2 regions of the Pseudomonas sp. Ma2-10 genome follow, and region 1 is predicted to be linked to the other one. Evidence: predicted binding sites of a transcription regulator. Region 1 holds the regulator's gene; the other holds the start of a gene.
The links. Region 1 encodes FliA, which starts transcription of late flagellar genes. Its sites were predicted from a motif close to CTAAAGTTTNNNNNNNNNNNGCCGNTAA; they were not measured.
Positions count from the first base shown of each region.

Region 2: a site for FliA is predicted at 4,261-4,288, ahead of ACXPVS_RS11765 (methyl-accepting chemotaxis protein). Genes of this name have one in related genera too.

Region 1 covers NZ_JBTEYL010000028.1:24,806-37,034, reverse strand. The annotation lists gene motD (flagellar motor protein MotD) at 1-284, opposite strand, end outside; gene ACXPVS_RS23925 (flagellar motor protein) at 300-1,040, opposite strand; gene ACXPVS_RS23920 (protein-glutamate methylesterase/protein-glutamine glutaminase) at 1,040-2,170, opposite strand; gene ACXPVS_RS23915 (chemotaxis protein CheA) at 2,220-4,457, opposite strand; gene ACXPVS_RS23910 (protein phosphatase CheZ) at 4,495-5,283, opposite strand; gene ACXPVS_RS23905 (chemotaxis response regulator CheY) at 5,306-5,677, opposite strand; gene fliA (RNA polymerase sigma factor FliA) at 5,845-6,585, opposite strand; gene fleN (flagellar synthesis regulator FleN) at 6,582-7,412, opposite strand; gene flhF (flagellar biosynthesis protein FlhF) at 7,529-8,857, opposite strand; gene flhA (flagellar biosynthesis protein FlhA) at 8,869-10,998, opposite strand; gene ACXPVS_RS23880 (hypothetical protein) at 11,109-11,531, opposite strand; gene flhB (flagellar biosynthesis protein FlhB) at 11,669-12,229, opposite strand, start outside.
Region 2 covers NZ_JBTEYL010000007.1:163,631-169,403, forward strand. The annotation lists gene ACXPVS_RS11745 (adhesin) at 1-544, opposite strand, end outside; gene ACXPVS_RS11750 (hypothetical protein) at 546-983, opposite strand; gene ACXPVS_RS11755 (AAA family ATPase) at 1,316-1,840, opposite strand; gene pnuC (nicotinamide riboside transporter PnuC) at 1,837-2,400, opposite strand; gene ACXPVS_RS11765 (methyl-accepting chemotaxis protein) at 2,499-4,133, opposite strand; gene ACXPVS_RS11770 (undecaprenyl-diphosphate phosphatase) at 4,425-5,255, shown strand; gene ACXPVS_RS11775 (DUF1294 domain-containing protein) at 5,252-5,680, shown strand; gene ACXPVS_RS11780 (MmcQ/YjbR family DNA-binding protein) at 5,677-5,773, opposite strand, start outside.

The sequences.
Region 1 (12,229 bases):
CCCGCAATACCGGCGTCGACCTGCTCGGCGTCTTTAACCAGCGGCTTGGCCGGGGTCACGGTCTTCGGTCGCTCGTCGCCGATCGGGATCGGCTTGAGGGCGCGGTCAGAGTCGGTAAAGACCCCGATCAGCGCTTCGGAAATGACCTTGTACTTGCCTTCGTTGATCGAAGAAATCGAGTACATCACGACGAAGAAAGCGAACAGCAACGTAATGAAGTCGGCGTACGAAACCAGCCAACGCTCATGGTTTACATGTTCTTCAGGTTGGCGACGACGAGCCATAATCCATTACCCCCATCAATCCATGAAGCCCTGAAGCTTCAACTCAATAGAGCGAGGGTTTTCACCTTCGGCGATCGACAGAATGCCTTCCAACAACATTTCGCGATAACGCGACTGCCGCAAAGCGACGGACTTGAGTTTGGCGGCAATCGGCAGCAGCACCAGGTTGGCACTGGCCACGCCGTAGATGGTCGCGACAAAGGCCACGGCAATGCCGCTACCCAGTTGCGATGGATCGCCCAGATTGCCCATCACATGGATCAGGCCCATCACCGCACCGATGATGCCGATGGTCGGCGCGTAGCCGCCCATGCTTTCGAAGACTTTGGCGGCTTCGATGTCGCGGCTTTCCTGAGTGTAGAAATCCACTTCCAGAATGCTGCGAATCGCTTCCGGCTCGGCGCCGTCCACCAGCAGTTGCAGGCCTTTGCGCGAGTAGTTGTCAGGTTCGGCGTCGGCTACGCCTTCCAGACCGAGCAGGCCTTCCTTACGCGCGGTCAAGCTCCAGTTCACAACGCGATCAATGCCACCGGCCAGGTCCACGCGGGGTGGAAACAGGATCCAGGCCAGAATCTGCATGGAGCGCTTGAAGGCGCTCATCGGTGACTGCAGCAGCGCCGCACCGACGGTTCCGCCGATAACGATCAACGCCGCCGGGCCGTTGGCCAGGGCGCCGAGGTGGCCACCTTCAAGGTAGTTGCCGCCAATGATGGCGACGAACGCCATGATGATCCCGATGAGGCTTAAAACATCCATCAGATACAAGCCTCGACCAGATGCTTGCCTATATCGTCCAGGCCGTACACCGCGTCGGCGAGTTCAGCTTTGACGATGGCCATCGGCATGCCGTAGATCACGCAGCTGGCTTCATCCTGAGCCCAGATCGAGCTCCCGCCCTGCTTGAGCAGACGCGCGCCTTCGCGACCATCGGCGCCCATGCCGGTCAATACGACCGCCAGAACTTTGTCACCGTAAGACTTGGCGGCGGAACCAAAGGTGATGTCCACGCACGGCTTGTAGTTCAGACGTTCGTCGCCCGGGAGGATCTTCACCGCGCCACGGCCGTCGATCATCATTTGCTTGCCACCCGGTGCCAGCAATGCCAGGCCCGGACGCAGGATGTCGCCATCCTCGGCTTCCTTGACGCTGATGCGGCAGAGCTTGTCCAGACGTTCGGCGAAGGCCTTGGTGAAGGCAGCCGGCATGTGCTGGATCAATACGATCGGTGCGGGGAAATTGGCCGGTAATTGGGTCAGAACCCGCTGCAAAGCAACCGGACCGCCAGTGGACGTACCGATGGCGACCAGTTTGTAGGCTTTGCGTTTCGGCGTTGGCGACGACGAGGCCGGTGCGTGCGTACGCGCCGGAATCGGCGCCGGTGCCGGACGCGCAGGCGTGCTGCTGCCGTAGCTGCTGACGCTCGAAGGTGCAGGCGTCGGGGCGGGCGCGGCGACAGGCACCGGTGCGCTGTAGGTGTTGGCGCGACGGTTACTGCGCGAAATGCTGAGAATTTTCTCGCACAGCAGTTGCTTGACCTTCTCCGGGTTGCGGGAGATGTCTTCGAAATTCTTCGGCAGGAAATCCACCGCGCCGGCATCCAACGCATCGAGGGTTACCCGAGCGCCTTCATGGGTCAGCGAGGAGAACATCAACACCGGGGTCGGGCAGCGCTGCATGATGTGCCGCACCGCCGTGATGCCATCCATCATCGGCATCTCGTAGTCCATGGTGATCACGTCTGGCTTGAGGGCCAGCGCCTGATCAATCGCCTCTTTTCCGTTGGTCGCCGTGCCGACGACCTGGATATTCGGATCCGCTGAAAGAATTTCCGAGACGCGGCGGCGGAAAAAACCCGAATCATCCACCACCAGGACTTTAACTGCCATAAACACTCCGTTAGACGGAGCGAGGCTCAGTCGCCCCGCCCCACCAGAATCAAATACGCCGTGCGGCGTAACGCTTGAGCATGCTGGGAACATCGAGAATCAGCGCAATGCGGCCGTCACCGGTGATGGTGGCGCCGGACATGCCCGGGGTTCCCTGGAGCATTTTGCCCAATGGCTTGATGACCACTTCTTCCTGGCCCACCAGTTGATCGACGACGAAGCCGATCCGCTGAGTGCCCACCGAAAGGATCACCACATGGCCCTCGCGCTGCTCTTCGTGAGCAGCGGAGCTGACCAGCCAGCGCTTGAGGTAGAACAAGGGCAGCGCCTTGTCCCGCACGATTACCACTTCCTGGCCATCCACCACGTTGGTGCGCGACAGGTCGAGGTGGAAGATCTCGTTGACGTTCACCAGCGGGAACGCAAACGCCTGGTTGCCCAACATGACCATCAGCGTCGGCATGATCGCCAGGGTCAACGGCACCTTGATGACGATCTTCGAGCCCTTGCCCTTGGTCGAATAGATATTGATGGTGCCGTTGAGCTGGGCGATTTTGGTTTTCACCACGTCCATGCCCACGCCGCGTCCGGAGACATCGGAAATTTCGGTCTTGGTCGAGAAACCCGGCGCGAAGATCAGGTTGAAGCAATCGGACTCGCTGAGGCGATCCGCTGCATCCTTGTCCATCAAGCCTTTCTTCACGGCAATGCCGCGCAGAACATCGGCGTCCATGCCCTTGCCGTCATCGGAAATCGACAGAAGGATGTGGTCGCCTTCCTGTTCAGCGGACAGGATCACCTTGCCGCTGCGAGGCTTGCCCATCGCTTCACGCTCGGCCGGCTCTTCAATACCGTGGTCGACCGAGTTGCGCACCAAGTGGACCAGCGGGTCGGCCAGGGCCTCGACGAGGTTTTTGTCGAGGTCGGTTTCTTCGCCGACCAGTTCCAGGTTGATCTCTTTCTTGAGCTGGCGAGCCAGGTCGCGAACCAGACGCGGGAAGCGTCCGAAGACCTTCTTGATCGGCTGCATCCGGGTCTTCATGACCGCGGTTTGCAGGTCGGCCGTGACCACGTCGAGGTTCGACACGGCCTTGGACATGGCTTCGTCACCGCTGTTGAGGCCCAGACGGACCAAGCGGTTACGCACCAGTACCAACTCACCGACCATGTTCATGATTTCGTCGAGACGCGCGGTATCGACCCGCACGGTGGTCTCGGCTTCGCTGGCCGGTTTTTCCGGCGGCGGCGCGGATGGGGCACGAGCCGGAGCCGGGGCAGCAGCGGCAGGCTTCGGCGCTTCGGCTTTAGGCTCGGGCGCTTTGGCAACGGGTTTGGGTGCAACAGCCTTGGCAATTGGCGTCGCAGCCGAAGCGCTGGTGCCCGAGGCGGTACCGACTTCAGTGAACGTGCCTTTACCGTGCAATTCGTCGAGTAGCGATTCGAACTCGTGATCGGAGATCAGATCGCCGCCCGCCACTTTAGCGATTGGCGCAGCCGGGGCCGGGACCGCAGCAATAGCCGATTCCAGCGCATCAACGGCAAAATTACCCTTGCCGTGCAACTGATCGAGCAGTGCTTCGAACTCGTCGTCGGTGATATCGGAGCTGTCGCCTGCCGCTTTCGGGGCAGCCGGTGCGGCCGGCGCCGGGGCTACCGCATCGACGGCGAACTGGCCTTTACCGTGCAGTTGATCGAGCAACGACTCGAACTCGGCATCGGTAATTTCGTCGCTGCTCGCCACATTACTGCTCGGGGCTTGCGGGGCTTGCGCCTGAGCCTTGACGGCGTTCAGCGAGTCCAGCAGTTGTTCGAATTCGTGATCGGTGATGTCACCCGATTCGCTCTCGGCGGCAGGTTGTTCCACCACCTCGGCGACCGGTGCCGTTTCATCGGCGATTTGCGGCTCGGCCAGACGGGCCAGTGCCGCAAGCAATTCTGGCGTGGCAGCCGTGATCGGGCTGCGCTCGCGGACTTCGGTAAACATGCCGTTCACCGCATCCAGCGCTTCGAGAACCACGTCCATCAGTTCCGAGTCGACGCGACGCTCACCCTTGCGCAGGATGTCGAACACGTTCTCGGCGATGTGACAGCACTCCACCAGCTCGTTGAGCTGGAGGAAGCCGGCGCCTCCTTTTACAGTGTGAAAACCGCGAAAAATTGCATTGAGCAAGTCCGCATCATCGGGTCGGCTTTCAAGCTCGACCAGCTGTTCGGACAGTTGCTCTAGAATCTCGCCGGCCTCAACCAGGAAATCCTGAAGGATCTCTTCATCGGCGCCGAAGCTCATTAAGGGGGTGCTCCTAAAGGTCTAAAAACCTAAAAACCTAAAATCCAAGACTGGATAGCAAATCGTCCACATCGTCCTGACCGGACACAACATCTTCTCTTTTATCGGCATGAATCTGCGGACCTTCACCCTGAGAGAGATGTTTTTGCGGATCTTTTTCTGCACGCATCGCTTCACGGTCATGTTCGATGCCCGCAAAGCGGTCCACCTGACTGGCCATAAGCACGAGCTTGAGCAGGTTGCTTTCAACTTCGGTGACCAATTGGGTCACGCGCTTGATCACCTGACCGGTGAGATCCTGGTAATCCTGAGCGAGCAGAATGTCGTTGAGGTTGCCCGACACAACGCGATTGTCTTCGCTGCTGCGTGTCAGGAAACCGTCGACTCGCCGAGCCAACTCGCGGAACTCTTCAGCCCCGACTTCGCGACGCATGAACCGTCCCCAGTCGGTGCTCAAGGCCTGGGCTTCGTTGCTCAGGCCGTTGACCAGCGGCGTGGCGTTTTCCACCAGGTCCATGGTGCGGTTGGCAGCAGCCTCGGTCAGCTTGACCACGTAACCCAACCGCTCGGTGGCATCCGTGATCTGCGAGACTTCCTCGGCTTGCGGCATGTTCGGGTCAATCTGGAAATTGACGATCGCGCTATGCAACTCGCGAGTGAGCTTGCCCACTTCCTGATACAGGCCACGGTCACGGGTCTGATTGAGCTCATGGATCAGTTGCACAGCGTCGCCGAACCTGCCTTTTTCAAGGCTTTCGACCAGTTCGACCGCGTGTTTTTTCAGGGTCGACTCAAAATCGCCCTGTGAAGATTCTTTATGCTCCATAGCTCCCCCGTGGCGCAGTTGCTCAACCGATGCGTTCGAAAATCTTTTCGATCTTGTCTTTCAACGCCTGGGCCGTGAAGGGTTTGACCACATAGCCGTTTACACCGGCCTGGGCCGCTTCGATGATCTGCTCGCGCTTGGCTTCAGCGGTCACCATCAGCACTGGCAAGTGCTTGAGTTTTTCATCGGCGCGCACGTGGCGCAGCAGGTCGATACCGGTCATGCCAGGCATGTTCCAGTCTGTTACCAGAAAGTCGATGCTGCCGCTGTTGAGCACCGGAATGGCAGTAGTGCCATCGTCGGCCTCGACAGTGTTGGTGAACCCAAGGTCACGCAACAGGTTTTTAATGATCCGCCGCATCGTTGAGAAGTCATCAACGATGAGGATTTTCATGTTCTTGTCCAATTCGACCTCCAAGCAGTCTTAAACGCGCCCAGCACCTGGACGCGCCATTTCATTCAATCCGGCAAAGCACTCAATGACTGTCTGGAGCACAACAGATCGTGACCGGCAAGGTTCAACACCCCACCAGCCGCGTTCGCAGTGTCCCCACACTGCCTTCAGCGCGCTCGCCACTCCCCCAAACGCCCCCGCAAACGGGCCGCGCACTGGCTGTGTAACTGGCTGACCCGAGATTCGCTGACCCCCAGGACCTCACCGATTTCCTTGAGATTCAACTCTTCGTCGTAGTACAGCGCCAACACCAGTCGCTCACGCTCCGGCAAATTGGCAATCGCGTCCGCCAGCGCCGCCTGGAAGCGTTCATCTTCCAGATCGCGTGACGGCTCGAGATGAGCACTGGCGCCATCCTCGTGCAGCCCTTCGTGTTCGCCGTCCTGCAACAGATCGTCGAAACTGAATAACCGGCTACCCAGGGTGTCGTTCAAAATCCCGTAATAATCGTCGAGACTCAATTGGAGTTCGGCCGCAACCTCGTGATCTTTAGCGTCACGACCGGTTTTAGCTTCAATCGAGCGAATGGCATCGCTGACCATCCGGGTATTGCGGTGGACCGAACGTGGCGCCCAATCCCCCTTACGCACTTCATCGAGCATCGCGCCACGGATTCGAATGCCCGCGTACGTCTCGAAGCTCGCACCTTTGCTGGCGTCGTATTTGGTCGACACTTCAAGCAGGCCGATCATACCGGCCTGAATCAGGTCTTCGACCTGGACACTGGCCGGCAGACGCGCCAGCAAGTGGTAGGCAATGCGTTTAACCAGTGGCGCGTAACGCTCGATCAGCTCGTACTGCGCGTCACGTGCCGACTTCTTGTAGAAGTTGTAGCCACTGGCTGTCATAGCACCGGTCCTGCGGTTTGTTGCACGAGGCGCTCGACGAAAAACTCCAGGTGACCACGCGGGTTGGCAGGCAGCGGCCAGGTATCGACCTTCTGTGCAATGGCCTTGAACGCCAATGAACACTTGGACCGCGGGAAGGCTTCGTAAACGGCGCGCTGCTTCTGCACCGCCTTGCGCACACTTTCGTCGTAAGGCACCGCACCGACGTATTGTAAGGCGACGTCAAGGAAGCGATCCGTGACCTTGGTCAACTTGGCGAACAGGTTGCGCCCTTCCTGCGGGCTCTGGGCCATGTTGGCCAGGACGCGGAAGCGGTTCATGCCGTAATCGCGGTTAAGCAGTTTGATCAGTGCGTAGGCGTCGGTGATCGAGGTCGGTTCGTCGCAGACCACCAGCAACACTTCTTGCGCTGCGCGGACGAAACTGACGACCGAGTCACCAATACCCGCCGCGGTGTCGATCACCAGCACGTCGAGGTTGTCGCCGATATCGCTGAACGCCTGGATCAGGCCGGCGTGTTGAGCCGGGCTCAAATGAACCATGCTCTGTGTACCGGACGCGGCCGGGACGATGCGGATGCCGCCGGGGCCTTGCAACAGTACGTCGCGCAGCTCACAGCGGCCTTCGATCACGTCGGCCAAAGTACGTTTGGGTGTCAGCCCCAGCAGTACGTCGACGTTCGCCAGCCCCAGATCGGCGTCCAGCAGCATGACGCGCCGGCCGAGCTCAGCAAGAGCCAGGGACAAGTTCACTGACACGTTAGTCTTCCCGACGCCACCTTTGCCGCCGGTCACCGCGATCACCTGTACGGGATGCATGCTGCCCATGAATTTTTTTTACCTTGTCTTACTTAGACGGAGGCCACATTACTGGCTGCGCGTTCACTAACTGAACAATGCATGGCAGACCATCGATGTAGGTACAAAAACTGTTTATTAATACCTCAGCCGACCTGCTTGGTCGGGCTGTGGTAAATATCAGCGAACATGTCAGCCATGGCTTCTTCGCTGGGTTCTTCTTGCATTTGCACGCTGACGGCGCGACTGACCAACTGATGACGACGCGGCAGATGCAAATCATCCGGAATCCGCGGGCCATCGGTCAGATAGGCCACCGGCAATTCATGACTGATGGCCAGGCTCAGCACCTCGCCCAGACTTGCCGTTTCATCCAGTTTAGTCAGGATGCAGCCAGCGAGCCCACAACGCTTGTAACTGTGATACGCAGCCGTTAGAACCTGTTTCTGGCTGGTGGTTGCCAACACCAGATAATTTTTCGATTTGATGCCACGACCGGCCAGGCTTTCGAGCTGCATGCGCAGTGCCGGATCGCTGGCCTGAAGGCCCGCGGTATCGATCAGCACCACGCGTTTGCGTAGCAAAGGCTCCATCGCCTGCACCAGCGATTGGCCCGGATCGACATGCGTCACCGACACATTGAGGATCCGGCCCAACGTCTTGAGTTGTTCCTGAGCACCAATGCGGTAGCTGTCCATGCTGACCAGCGCGATATTCTGCGCGCCGTACTTGAGCACGTAACGGGCCGCGAGTTTGGCCAGGGTGGTGGTCTTGCCCATGCCGGCGGGGCCGACCATGGCAATCACGCCGCCCTCTTCCAGGGGCTCGACTTGCGGTGTGGCGATCATCCGCGCCAGGTGCGCCAGCAACATGCGCCAGGCCTGACGGGGTTCTTCAATATCGGTAACCAGCGCCAGCAAATCGCGCGACAACGGGCCGGACAGGCCAATACGTTGCAGGCGACGCCAAAGATTGGCCTGGGCCGGACGGCTGCCTTGCAGCTGATTCCAGGCCAGGGAGCCGAGTTGCACTTCCATCAATTCGCGCAGGCTGTTGAGTTCGAAACGCATCGAGTCGAACGCCCGTGGGTCGACGCCACCGGTGACAGGTGCCGCAGCCGGTGCAGCACGGCGGGGTTCGGTGTAGGTCGCCTCGATCAGCGGCTCCGCGGCGGTCAATGGCAGGCCGGCGAACAATTGGCGATTGGTGGACTTATCGCTCTCGCCATCGCTGCGCAGGCTCAGTTCGGCCTGGGCGGTGACGATCCGCGATTGGGTCTTGCGTAGCTCGTCTTCAAGCTCCATGTTCGGAACGCGCGGAGCCAGCGCCGACAGCTTGTAATCCAGGGCAGCCGTCAGTTCAACACCACCGGCGATCCGGCGGTTGCCAATGATAGCGGCATCAGCGCCCAGCTCATCACGAACCAGCTTCATGGCCTGACGCATATCGGCGGCGAAAAAACGCTTAACTTGCATAAACCACTACCTCAGCCGTTGGGCCCTACTGTCGCAACGATGGTCACTTGCTTGTTGTCAGGAATTTCCTGGTAAGCCAACACATGCAAACCCGGAACTGCCAATCGGCCGAATCGCGACAGCATCGCGCGAACCGGACCGGCTACCAACAGAATCACCGGTTGACCTTGCATTTCCTGACGCTGCGCCGCATCGATCAACGAGCGCTGCAGTTTCTCAGCCATGCTTGGCTCCAGCAGAACACCCTCTTCCGAGCCTTGCCCTGCCTTCTGAAGACTATTGAGCAATATTTGTTCCAACCTTGGCTCCAGAGTGATCACTGGGAGCTCGGAGTCAGTCCCTACAATGCTTTGGACGATTGCGCGGGATACACCGACGCGAACCGCGGCCACCAGCGCGGCAGTATCTTGACTCTTGCTGGCATTGTTTGCGATGGCTTCGGCAATGCTGCGAATGTCCCGTACTGGTACCTGTTCGGCCAGCAATGCCTGCAATACTTTGAGCAACTGCGACAGAGACACCACACCAGGCACCAGCTCTTCGGCCAGTTTTGGCGAGCTTTTGGCCAACAATTGCATGAGTTGCTGCACTTCTTCGTGACCGATCAACTCGCTCGAATGCTTGTACAAAATCTGGTTCAAGTGCGTTGCCACTACCGTACTGGCATCGACCACGGTGTAACCGAGGGACTGTGCCTGGGCGCGCTGGCTGACTTCGATCCAGACCGCTTCCAGCCCGAAAGCCGGATCTTTGGCGGTAATGCCGTTGAGCGTACCGTAGACCTGCCCCGGATTGATCGCCAGTTCGCGGTCCGGGTAAATCTCCGCCTCGGCCAGGATCACCCCCATCAGGGTCAGGCGATAGGCACTCGGGGCCAGGTCGAGGTTGTCACGGATATGCACAGTCGGCATCAGGAAGCCCAGGTCCTGGGACAGCTTCTTGCGCACGCCCTTGATCCGCGCCAGCAACTGCCCCCCCTGATTGCGGTCCACCAGAGGAATCAGCCGGTAGCCGACTTCCAGGCCGATCATGTCGATCGGAGTGACGTCATCCCAGCCAAGCTCCTTGGTTTCCTGAGCGCGAGCCGGCGATGGCAGCAGTTCCTGTTGACGCTTGACCTCTTGCAAGGCCTGAACCTTGACCACGTTCTGCTTCTTCCAGAACAGGTAAGCACCGCCAGCCGCCAGGGCCGCCATGCTGAGAAAGGAGAAGTGCGGCATGCCGGGCACCAGGCCCATGACCGCCATCAGGCCAGCGGCTACCGCCAACGCTTTGGGCGAGGCGAACATCTGGCGACTGATCTGCTTGCCCATGTCTTCGGAACCGGAAGCACGGGTCACCATGATCGCTGCAGCTGTAGATAAAAGCAGTGATGGCAATTGCGCCACCAAACCGTCACCAATCGTCAGCAACGCGTAAACCTTGCCGGCTTCGGCAAAGCTCATGTTGTGCTGGAAGATACCGACCGCCACACCACCAATCAGGTTGATGAACAGAATCAGCAGGCCGGCAATGGCGTCACCACGCACGAATTTGCTGGCACCGTCCATGGAACCGTAGAACTCGGCTTCCTGGGCCACTTCCATCCGGCGCAGCTTGGCCTGGCTCTGGTCGATCAGGCCGGCATTCAAGTCGGCATCGATGGCCATCTGTTTACCGGGCATCGCGTCGAGGGTGAAACGCGCGCTCACCTCGGAAATCCGCCCGGCGCCTTTGGTCACCACGACGAAGTTGATGATCATCAAAATCGCGAAGACGACGATACCGACCACGTAGTTACCGCCGATCACCACCTCACCAAAGGCCTGGATCACCTTACCGGCGGCGGCATGGCCGTCCTGACCGTTGAGCATGACCACCCGCGTGGAGGCCACGTTCAGTGCCAGTCGCAGCAATGTTGCCACCAGCAGAATGGTCGGGAACACCGCAAAATCCAGCGGCCGCAAGGCGTAGACGCACACCAGCAGCACGACAATCGACAAGGCAATGTTGAACGTGAAAAACACGTCCAGCAGGAACGGCGGCACCGGCAACATCATCATCGCCAGCATGACCAGCAGCAACAACGGCACACCCAAATTGCCTCGACTTAGGTCGGCAACGTTTGTGCGAGCGTTGTTGAGTAACTGAGAGCGATCCACCGGTTTTCCCCGTTCCTTTAAAGCAAACTTTTTGACGCCTGAAGCAGACGCAGAGCGGCTACTGCAAGAAGCCTTCCAACTTTTGCAGGGGTTTGAAACAGAGGGGATTATCAGCGGGATTGGTACGGTGGACCGACCGTGCAACGCTTGCCGCAGCGGTCGTGAAATTTTCGCGAGAACGTTGGTCGAGCGTGACCCCGACCCGCACGCAGGCTCGTCAGCGGCGACAAACGCAAGGGGCTGCAAATATGGATCAACGCTTGGTTATCACCGATATTGCCAGCCGCGTCGGAGAAGTAATTGTGATTATGGTGATAGCTGAACCCGTCCAATTCGGGTCGGATCACATTGATAGCGCCGCTCAGGCAACCCGGAATGTAGGCATTGGCCCTCTGCACAAAATGCGCAAAGCCCAGAGTCATGTCGAACGCAGCCGAGTAACTGATCGTGCGCTCGAACTGATCCTCCTCCAGGACGCCCGAAACAAATTCCAACGCCATCCCTTGAAGCGTTCGGTATTCACGCTCTGCCATGACCGCCACCTCAAATGCCTTAATGAACGCCCATCCACAGTGATCAATTCACTCATTGAACGGGAGAACGCCCAAGGCCATGACAACGCTTAAGAGCAAGCGTGTCTACTGTCAGAACTAACAGGCACACAGCGTTTTCAGGCGGGCGGCGGCTCTTTGGAATCGCGCCGTAGATCCGGCGGAATCGGCAGGTCGTCCTTGAGCGGATCCGGGCGTTTACCCTTGCCGGCGCGGTGCTGGCGGATCTGGTAGACGTAAGCGAGTACCTGGGCGACGGCAAGGTAGAGCCCGCCAGGGATTTCCTGATCAAGTTCGGTGGAGTAGTAGATCGAACGCGCCAGTGCCGGCGACTCAAGCAGCAGCACGTCGTTGGCCACAGCGATTTCACGGATTTTCAAGGCCAGGAAGTCGCTGCCCTTGGCGATCAGCATCGGCGCTCCACCCTTGTCCGGATCGTACTTGAGCGCTACGGCGTAGTGAGTCGGGTTGGTGATCACCACATCGGCGTCGGGAATCGCCGCCATCATCCGGCGCTGGGACATCTCACGCTGCAACTGGCGAATCCGCTGCTTGACCTCCGGCCGCCCTTCCTGATCCTTGTGCTCGTCACGCACTTCCTGCTTGGTCATCAGCAACTTCTTGTGGCTTTCCCACAGCTGCACCGGCACATCCACCGCGGCGATGAAGATTAGCCCACA
Region 2 (5,773 bases), on a different contig from region 1:
TGGCCGTTCGGTTTCCCACCCCGGCGCTCTGATTCAACTGGATCACCCCACGGCTACCGGTGAAGGCCTGATCGCTGGTAGCGACCTGGCGATAGCCTGGTGCAGAGTCAGTTGGATCGGAGTTAGTGATCAGCGCCACGTTCTGTTGCCTGAGGACGCTGTCGTCGATGCTTTGCGGCTGTGTACCAATGCTTATCCGCAGGGCATTGGCTTGCTGGTTGCTGGCGCCCGCGCTCTGGTTGACGCCCAGTACGCCGCTGCCGTGGCTGAAGGAGTTGCCTTGAATGCTGGACCGAGCATCAATCCTGGGGTCGACCTGCGTACGCAGCCGTTGGCGAATCTGTGTGGTCGCGCTGGCTCCATGACCAACGGCGATGGCCCGGGCGTTAGCCTGCTGCTGTAGATCGCCGGCGGCCTGGTTGACGGCGAGGTTGCCCTGGTACCGGGCGCCCGAACCGTCGATTTCGGCGTTGTTGATGACGGGAGGTTGGGCAAAGGTCGATGCACTGCAAAACATGGCGATAATCAGCAGCGTACGATTCATCTTAACGGTCTCCCGTCATGACTTTCAGAGCACCCAGGCCTTGCTGGACGCTTGAATTGACCATGTTGGCAATACCGTTGCCCGAATTTCCTGACCGTCCAGCGGGGAGGTTGGCAAGCTGGGACTGATTGGTGATATTGCCGCCCAGGTTGTTGGAACCTTGATCGACCAGGCGTGTGATACCTGCACCACTGGAGACGTTTGCAAAGTCACCGTCGCTCAACTCGTTCGTTCGACTGAGGATGTGTTTGGACGGGTTGGCATTGGCGGTCGTGGGGCTAGGGTCGGGAATCATCGGCGCACGCGTTGCCATGCGCGGTTGGACATCACGCTTGATAATGATGATGCCGTTGTCAGCTTGTACGGGCAGGCAGACACTTGAGCTCAGTGCGCATCCGATCAGCAGGAGGCTATAGAAGTTGTTTTCAAGTTTCCCCACGGCGGCAATTCCTTCTGTAAGTGGAACGCTGGCCCTTATCAGCGTTGCGAAGAAGAGAGCAGAAGGTGTGCCGGTTTTTGTTTTTCTTTTAAAAACAGTTGGTTGACTTTAACTGTTGAGGTGGTAGATAAATTTTGTAAGGCCACTGAGACAGAGCCACGCAAAAAACGCCGTCCGTGATGGCGGTATTGCTCGCTAAGGGCGCTGAAGGCCGGTTGTATCAGTGGCTTAACATTTTCTTGCAAGAGTGCTTGAGCCGCTTTAGCTGGCGGGTTTGTGCAGGGGATGGTGTTTCAGGAATGGACATTTGCGGCAGGGCGGGGTAGCGCCTGTCAGGCCTTGAGCAAGCGCGTCACCGCCTCGAATGCCGCGTCCTTGCGCTGTTTCCAGTCACCTTGCAGCACCTGGTAAGGCTGGTGGTGCAGGTCAAGCCATTGGCGGCTGGCCTGGAAAAACGCCTGGCGTTCTGCCCGTTGCGGTTGGCAGCGCTGGCCGTCGTCATGCCAGGCCACGGTGTCGGGGCTCAGCAGCAAATGCAGGTCGTAGTGCCGTGCCAGCAATGCCTGCTCGATCCACGTTGGGCAGGCGCCAAACAAGGTCTGGCTCCAGAGGATGTTGCTCAGCAAGTGAGTGTCGAGAATCAGCAAGTGCGGCCGCCGGGCGCGTGCCTCGTCCTCCCATTTCAGCTGCCCTCGGGCGATTTCCGGAATGTCGGCCAGGCAGGTGTCTCGCGGGTTTTGTTCGATGAACCAGCGTACATATTCGTCTACCAGGACCCCGCCGAGGTTCTTTTGTAACTCGGCTGCCAGCCAACTCTTGCCGCTCGATTCGGGGCCTGTGAGAACCAGAACTTTCATGTGCGCAGCGCCGGATCAGCCCGCCATTCCCGCCAGCCTTGCACGGCAATCAGGGCGAATAGCGCGTAGAGCCCGGCGGTCAGGTACAGGTCTTTGTAGATAAACAGCCCGACGAAGATCACATCCAGGGTGATCCACAGCGGCCAGCATTGAACGCGTTTTTGCGCCATCCATAACTGCGCCACCAGGCTGAAGCCAGTCAGTGCCGCATCGAGCCAGGGTTGTGCAGCATCGGTCCAGTTCGCCATAGCAGCGCCCAGCAACAGACTGCCAACCGCGCCAATGAACAGACTGATAGCGACCGATTTACTGTCGAGCAGACTGACCTGCCGACCATGACGCGCGTGCCCCCCATGCGTCCACTGCCACCAGCCATAGAGCTGCAATGCGGCGTATATCACCTGCAGGAGCATGTCCGAGTAAAGCTTCACCTCAAAAAAGATCCAGCTATAAAGCAGCACCATGACCAGACCGATCGGCCAGCACCAGAGGTTCTGTTTGACCGTCAACCAGACGGCAATGACACCGAGGGTAGCGGCAAACAGTTCAAGCCCGGACATGGAGGTTCCTTGGGGGAAGTCGAAGAGGGTGCGGATTGTAACGGCAGGCGCTGCCAAGTAGAACCGGCGTGCGCCGCCCTTTGTAGCAGGGGCTGTCGTTACACCCGGAACTGCTTGAGCAGCCCGTTCAATTGCTCACTCAATTCCTTGAGGTGAACGCTAGCCACGCTCGACTGTTCGGCCGCCAGCGCGGTGCTGTGGGACAAACCGGCCGCCTGGGTGACGTTCTGGTTGATGTCCTCGACCACATGCGCCTGTTGCAAGGTCGCGCTGGCGATGGAGGCGTTCAATCCGTTGAGGTTGCGCAGGGCCTGGGCAATGGCATTCAGGCTTGCGCCGGCCAGGCCAGCCTGCTCGATGGTCAACTGCGATGCACGACTGCTGTCGCCGATCACTTTGACCGCCGCTTCGGAGTGGCTTTGCAGGCGTTCGATCATCGACTGGATCTCGGCCGTGGACTTCTGGGTGCGCTGGGCCAGCAGCCGCACTTCATCGGCCACCACCGCAAAACCGCGACCTTGCTCGCCGGCACGGGCGGCTTCGATGGCTGCGTTGAGGGCCAGCAGGTTGGTTTGCTCGGCGATGGAACGGATTACTTCGAGAACGCTGCCGATCTGCGTGCTTTCGGCGGCCAGGGTCCGAATCACTTCCACCGCCTGATCGATGGTCGACGACAGCTTGTCGATCTGTTGCAGGCTGCCATCGATGTTGACCTGACCTTGCTGCGCCTGAGACTCGGCATCGCGCATTTCACTGGCGGCGTGCTCGGCGTTTTTCGCGACGTCGTGCACGCCATACGTCACTTCATTGATTGCGGTGGCCACCAGTTCCATTTGCTGAGACTGTTGCTGACTGCGTTGCTGGGCCTGGGTGGCGTCGTTGCCCAGTTCGCTGGAGGACTGGCCCAAGGCACTGGCAGACACTTGCAGTTCTTTGATTACCAGTCGCAGCTTGGAAGTGAAGGCGTTGAAGTGGCGTGCCAGTTGCGTGACTTCATCCTGACCATGAGTGTCGAGACTGCGGGTCAGATCGCTCTCGCCGCTGGCGATGTTGGCCATGGCGTTCACGGTTTCCTGCAGTGGACGCACGATGCTGCGGGCAATCAGGATGACCAGCAGCGCCATGATCAGGGCAATCACCAGCCCTACGAACGTGGCCTTCCAGACCTGGCCATAGAACTCGGCCTGCATGTCATCGATATACACGCCCGAACCGATCACCCAGCCCCAGGGCTCGAAGAGTTTGATATAGGAGGTTTTTTCTACCGGCGCGCTGGCGCCCGGTTTCGGCCAGCGATAGTCGACCGTGCCGGCTCCCTTGGTCTTGGCGACGGCGACCATTTCGTTAAACAGGGCAAAACCGTCCGGGTCGCGGATCGCCGAGAGGTTCTGGCCATCGAGTTTCGGGTTGGCCGGGTGCATGATCATCACCGGCGTCAGGTCATTGATCCAGAAGTAGTCATTCTGGTCATACCGCAGACCGCGAACGGCGCTCAGGGCCTGCTTCTGCGCAGCATCGCGGGTGAGCGTGCCGGCGGTTTCGAGGTCGTGGTAATAGGTCAGAATGCCACTGGCGGTTTGCACCACATGCTGGGTTTTCTGGGCCTTGGCGTGGTACAGGTCGTCGTGAATCTGCTTGAGCATCAAGACGCCCAACGTCATTAGCATCAGGACGGCCACGATCAAGATGAGCCACAAACGTCGGCTGATCGACATACTGCGCAAGCTGTTCATAACGCTGTCACTCCGATTTCTTTTTCTTGTAATAAATGATCGCCAGCATCCAACCACACTTTTCCGATCGGTCATATCCGACCCACGTCCAATAACGCGGCAGCGCTAATCAGACTTGTCTGATAGGATTTCGGCCCCGCACGGAAAAACCTGAATCCAAGTTGATTTTTCACGGAATTTTTATGGTTCCGTCTGGATCCTGTGCGCGTGGGACTTCAGCTCGCTGATCGCAGTGAACGCTCTGACCAATATTAACGGGGCATGCCTGTGCGCATTGCCTTTGGGGGAATGATGGATCTTTGGACGGCCTTGCAGGCATTGATTTTGGGCGTTGTAGAAGGGCTGACGGAGTTTTTGCCGATTTCCAGTACCGGTCACCAAATTATTGTGGCGGACTTGCTCAACTTCGGTGGCGAGCGGGCCATCGCTTTCAACATTATTATTCAGTTGGGGGCGATTCTGGCGGTGGTGTGGGAGTTCCGCCGCAAGATCATCGATGTGGTGACTGGTTTGCCGACGCAGCCCGGCGCTCGCCGCTTTACCGCAAACCTGTTAATTGCGTTCATGCCGGCAGTGGTACTGGGGGTGACTTTTTCCGATTTGATCCACGAATACCTGTTCAACCCGATCACCGTCGCAGCAGCGCTGGTGGTAGGCGGGATCGTCATGTTGTGGGCCGAAAAGCGTCAGCATGAAGTGCATGCCGAAACCGTTGATGACATCACGTGGAAAGACGCCCTGAAAGTCGGCTTCGCCCAGTGCCTGGCGATGATTCCCGGGACTTCGCGGTCCGGCTCGACCATTATTGGTGGCTTGTTGTTCGGGCTGTCACGCAAGACCGCTACCGAGTTCTCGTTCTTTCTGGCGATGCCGACCATGGTCGCAGCGGCCGTTTACTCGGGCTACAAATACCGCGACCTGTTCGTTCCGTCTGATTTTCCGGTGTTCGCGATCGGTTTCGTCACTGCGTTTATCTTCGCGATGATTGCCGTCAGAGCCTTGCTCGTGTTTATCGGTAGCCACAGCTATGCGGCCTTTGCCTGGTATCGCATCGCGTTCGGCCTGGTCATTCTGGCCTCCTGGCAGTTCGGCTGGGTCGACTGGACCGCGGTCAATCCATGAATGACGCCAGCGCGCGCAACAACCCTGGTCGCAAACCCGCAGGAGAGATTCGTAATCTTCGGCTGAAACTGTTGGTGTTTGCGGCCCTGTGCGCGCTGCCGCTGTTCGGCTCGATATCGTTGTGGGTGCGCGGGGTTTGCGTGATTCCCTTGGCTGCGTACGGGGTCGTCAGCCTGCTGGCGTTCTTGCTGTACTGGAGTGACAAACGCAAGGCGCGCGCCAACCATTGGCGCACACCGGAGAACGTGTTGCATGCGGTGGAGCTCGCCGGAGGCTGGCCGGGCGCCTTACTGGCGCAGCAGTTGTTTCGTCACAAGACGCGCAAGCTCTCGTTTCAGTGGGTGTTCTGGATCATTGTGCTGATGCATCAGGTGTTCTGGATTGACCAGCAGTTTCTAGGCGCCCATCTTTTCGCGCTGCTTTAAAGCAGCAGCCCGACCTGGGTGCGCTTGGGCAACTTGCTCACCACCAATTGATGGGAACGCTGCAACAAGCGTTGCAGCTCGTCAGGGCCCAGC